DNA from 2 places in the Mesorhizobium sp. 131-3-5 genome. Region 2 is predicted to be linked to the other one. Evidence: riboswitches for the same ligand, from Rfam matches in the RefSeq annotation. Region 2 holds a riboswitch; the other holds the start of a gene.
What was found. A riboswitch is a leader RNA that binds a small molecule or an ion and turns the genes downstream of it on or off. The one in region 2 is predicted to bind S-adenosylmethionine.
Positions count from the first base shown of each region.

Region 1 (2,394 bases), 1.7 Mb from region 2:
CATTTCGAGATCTGCATTTTCTTGTCCCCTTGAGCGCCGCCATCTCGACGGCCGACAAGCCAGCCAAGCATGATGTACCGGTGCAGGCAAGTATCTTGCCTGGCGGCAACACCGGGGTTCAGCGCGCAGCGCGGAAATGCTTGGAGAGCTTCAGGCCCTGTGCCTGGTAGTTGGAGCCGAGAGCGGTGCCGTAGAGGGCCTGCGGCCGCTTCAGCATGTGCTCGTAGACCAGCCGGCCGACGATCTGGCCATGGTCGAGGATGAACGGCACCTCGTGGCTGCGCACTTCAAGCACGGCCCGGCTGCCGGTGCCACCGGCCGCCGAATGGCCGAAGCCCGGATCGAAGAAGCCGGCATAATGGACGCGAAATTCGCCGACCAGCGGGTCGAAGGGCGTCATCTCGGCGGCGTAGAGCGGCGGCACATGCACCGCCTCCTGGCTGACGAGGATGTAGAATTCGTCTGGATCGAGCACCAGTTCGCCGGCGCCGCTCTTGTGGATCGGTTCCCAGAAATCGACGACATCCTGGGCGGCGCGCTTGTCGACATCGACGAGGCCGGTGTGATGCTTGCCGCGATAGCCGACCAGCCCATCACCGTTGCCCTTGAGATCGATCGACAGCGCGATGCCGCCGCCCGAAATATTCGGCGGCTCGGTGGCGACCAGCATCTGCGCGCGGTGCAATTCATGCAATTCGGTCTCCGAGAGCAGCGCGTTGCCGGTGCGGAAGCGGATTTGCGACAGGCGCGAACCGGTGCGCACGACGATCGGAAAGGTGCGCGGGCTGACTTCCAGATAGAGCGGACCGTTGTAGCCGGCGGCGATCTTGTCGAACTCGTGGCCACGGTCGGTCATGACACGGGTGAAAATGTCGAGCCGCCCGGTCGAACTCTTCGGATTGGCCGAGGCCGAAATGTCCGCCGGCAATGCCAGGCTTTCAAGCAAGGGCACGATATAGACGCAGCCGGTCTCCAGCACCGCGCCCTCGGCAAGATTGATTTCGTGCAGTTGCAGCCGGTCGAGCTTTTCCGAAACCCTGTGGTTGGGACCCGGCAGGAACGAGGCCCGCACCCGCCAGGCCTTGTCGCCGAGCCGCAGATCAAGGCTCGCCGGCTGGATCTGGTCGGCGTCGAGCGCGCGCGGCGACTTCAGCGCGCCGGACTGGAACAGCGCCGAGATGTCCTGATCGGGAAGAATGCCTGTCTGCCGCAAGGCTCCGCTCCTAGGCCAGACGAATTTCCTGCCAACAGGTTCTCGCCGGAAAACATGGAACATTCTTGCGGAACCTGCCTGGTACAAACCTCTTAATGAAGCCGGCAATTGACGCAAGCGTGGTACGGGTCTAAAGGGTCGTTATCCCGTGGTGATTTGGCCGGTCGGCTTGCAGCCACGTTAAACAAGTCGCTAAAGGACCGTTGGCCGCGAGGCCGTATGGACCGGTTGCGACTTTCGCGGCCGGTTTTTTTGTGTCTGGAACAAAGCGATGAGCAACAAGAAGCGCAACTGGAAGCCTCAGACAGCCCTCGTGCATAGCGGAACCCTGCGTTCCGGCTTCGGCGAGACCTCCGAGGCAATGTACCTGACCCAGGGCTATGTCTATCAAACGGCGCAAGCCGCCGAAGCCCGTTTTAAGGGCGAGGAACCCGGTTTCATCTATTCGCGCTACGCCAATCCGACCGTCGACATGTTCGAAAAGCGCATGTGCGCGCTGGAAGGCGCGGAAGACGCACGCGCCACGGCATCGGGCATGGCGGCCGTGACAGCGGCGCTTCTGTGCAGCGTCAAGGCCGGGGACCATATCGTGGCGGCGCGCGCGCTGTTCGGCTCCTGCCGCTGGGTGGTCGAGACGCTGGCACCGCGCTACGGCATCGAGGCGACGCTGGTCGACGGCACCGATATCGCCAACTGGGAAAAGGCGGTCAGGCCCAACACCAAGCTGTTCTTCCTGGAAAGCCCGACCAACCCGACGCTGGAAGTGGTCGACATCGCCGCTGTGGCTGCGCTCGCCAACTCGATCGGCGCGCGGCTTGTCGTCGACAATGTCTTTGCCACGCCACTGCAGCAGAAGCCGTTGCAGCTCGGCGCGCATATCGTCGTCTATTCGGCAACCAAGCACATCGACGGCCAGGGCCGCTGTCTCGGCGGCGTGATCCTGTCGGACAAGAAGTGGATCGACGAGAATTTGCATGATTATTTCCGCCACACCGGCCCCAGCCTGTCGCCCTTCAACGCCTGGACGCTGCTGAAGGGCCTGGAGACGCTGCCGCTGCGCGTGCGCCAGCAGACGGAGAGCGCCGGCAAGATCGCAGATTTCCTCGCCGAGCAGCCGCAGATCGCCCGCGTCATCTATCCCGGCCGCGCCGACCATCCGCAGGCCGCGATCGTCAAGAAGC
Region 1 covers NZ_AP023254.1:6,594,988-6,597,381, forward strand. Annotated here, with positions in the region: gene JG747_RS32270 (ABC transporter substrate-binding protein) at 1-17, opposite strand, end outside; gene JG747_RS32275 (2'-deoxycytidine 5'-triphosphate deaminase) at 119-1,213, opposite strand; SAM riboswitch at 1,352-1,429, shown strand; gene JG747_RS32280 (O-succinylhomoserine sulfhydrylase) at 1,485-2,394, shown strand, end outside.
Region 1: it holds a riboswitch for S-adenosylmethionine, as region 2 does, so the genes downstream of both, JG747_RS32280 (O-succinylhomoserine sulfhydrylase) here and metX (homoserine O-acetyltransferase MetX) in region 2, are expected to answer to the same signal.

Region 2 (2,394 bases):
TGAAGCCGTTGATGGCGGCGAACAGTTCCGGCTCGTCGAGCAGGAAGGCATCGTGGCCACGGTCGGTCTCGATCTCGACGAAGGACACGGACGCGCCGGCCGCGTTGAGCGCGTGCACGATCGAGCGACTCTCTTCGGTCGGAAACAACCAATCCGAGGTGAAGGACACCAGGCAGAAGCGGGTTTTGGTGCCGGCAAAAGCATCCGCCAGCCGCCCGCCATGATCGGCGGCGAGATCGAAATAGTCCATTGACCGCGTCATGTAGAGATAGGAATTGGCGTCGAAGCGGTCGACGAAGGTCATGCCTTGGTGGCGCAGATAGCTTTCGATCTGGAAGTCGGCGTCGAAGCCGAAGGTCAGCGCCTCGCGATCCTGCAGATTGCGGCCGAATTTCCGGTGCAGGGCGGCTTCCGACAGATAGGTTATGTGGGCGGCCATGCGCGCTACCGCCAACCCTTTTTCCGGGCGTTTGCCGTTTTCGAAATATTTGCCGCCGTGCCAGTCCGGATCGGCCATCACGGCCTGCCGACCGACCTCATGGAAGGCAATGTTCTGCGAGGAATGGCGCGCACCGGTGGCGATCGGCAGCGCCGAAAAGACACGCTCCGGATAGCTTGACGCCCATTCCAGCACCTGCATACCGCCCATCGAGCCGCCGAGCACGCAGAACAGTTTCTCGATGCCGAAATGGTCGATCAGCATCTGCTGCGCCCGCACCATGTCGCGGATGGTGATGACCGGCAGGTCGAGCCCATAGGGCTTGCCGGTGGCGGGGTTGGTCGATGCCGGGCCGGTTGAACCCAGGCAGCCTCCGATGACGTTGGAGCAGATGACGAAGAAACGGTTGGTGTCGATGATCTTGCCGGGGCCGATCAGCACTTCCCACCAGCCCGGCTTGCCGGTCACCGGATTGGTGTTGGCGACATGCTGGTCGCCGGTCAGAGCATGGCAGACGAGGATGGCATTGGAGCGGGCATCGTTCAGCGTGCCGTAGGTCTGGTAGGCGATCTGGAACGGCGATAGCAGCGTGCCGGCGTCGAGCTTGAGCGGCTTGTCCGCCCCGAAGCGCAACACCGGGCTCGACGGCTGGTCGGCTTCGTTGTTGGTCTTTCCTGCGCGCAGAGCGGCCATTCTTGTCTCACCTGCTGCATCATATCAGGCGAAAAATCGCCGTCGATGCGTCCATCCGGCCGGCCGCGGACAATAAAAAACCGGCATTGCCTTCGCAAAGCCGGTTACGTCACGCAAACGGCCCTTTAGCGAATTGTTTAACGTGGCTGCAAGCCGACCGGCCAAATCACCACGGAACTGTTGCTGCCCTTCTAGAACTCGCCCGCGCTGCCGTCAATGCCGACATCTGGGCCGACATCTGGGCCGGCTGCTGGCATCACTGCCACCTCTCGACATTATCGGCCACGGCTTGTATTTCCGCTGCGGCCTCCGGATCGAGGCATTTTCGATGGATTTTGCAAAAATGAACCAGACACCGGATCAGGCACGTCCAACCCCGCGCGCGGGTATCATGGACATCGACGCCTATGTGCCGGGCAAGAGCGCCGCACCCGCCGGTGTCGCCAAGGTCTACAAGCTATCGTCCAACGAGAACCCGCTTGGCCCGTCGCCGAAGGCGATCGAAGCCGCGCGTGAAGTCGCCGCCAGGCTCGACATCTATCCCGACGGTACCGCCAGGCGGCTGCGCGAGGCGATCGCGGAAGTGCATGGCCTCAACGCGCAGAACATCATCTGCTCCAACGGCTCCGACGAGATCCTTGGCCTGCTGGCGCAGACCTATCTGGCGCCCGGCGACGAGGCGATATTCACCGAACACGCCTTCATGGTCTACAAGATCTACATCCAGTCGGCCGGGGCTGCGCCGATCGCGGTCAAGGAGACCGATGAGCGGGCCGACATCGATGCGATACTGGCGGCCGTCACGCTGCGAACCAAGATCGTGTTCCTTGCCAATCCCAACAATCCTACCGGCACCTATGTGCCGTTCCAGGAGGTGCGCCGCCTGCATGCCGGCCTGCCCAGACATGTGCTGCTGGTGCTCGACGCGGCATATGCCGAATATGTCCGCCGCAACGACTATGAGGCCGGCATCGAACTGGTTGGCAGCGCCGAGAACGTGGTCATGACCCGCACCTTCTCCAAGATCGGCCTCGGTGGCGCGCGGATCGGCTGGATGTATGCGCCCATGCACATCGTCGATGCGATCAACCGCGTGCGCGGTCCCTTCAACGTCAATGCGACGGCGATCGAGGCCGGCATCGCGGCAATCCGCGACCGCGCCCATGTCGAGCGCAGCGTGGCGCATAACGAGACCTGGCTGACCTGGCTGAGCCAGGAGATGACTGGGCTCGGGCTGCGGGTGACGCCCAGCGTCGGCAATT
Region 2 covers NZ_AP023254.1:1,591,009-1,593,402, forward strand. Annotated here, with positions in the region: gene metX (homoserine O-acetyltransferase MetX) at 1-1,132, opposite strand, end outside; SAM riboswitch at 1,238-1,315, opposite strand; gene hisC (histidinol-phosphate transaminase) at 1,476-2,394, shown strand, end outside.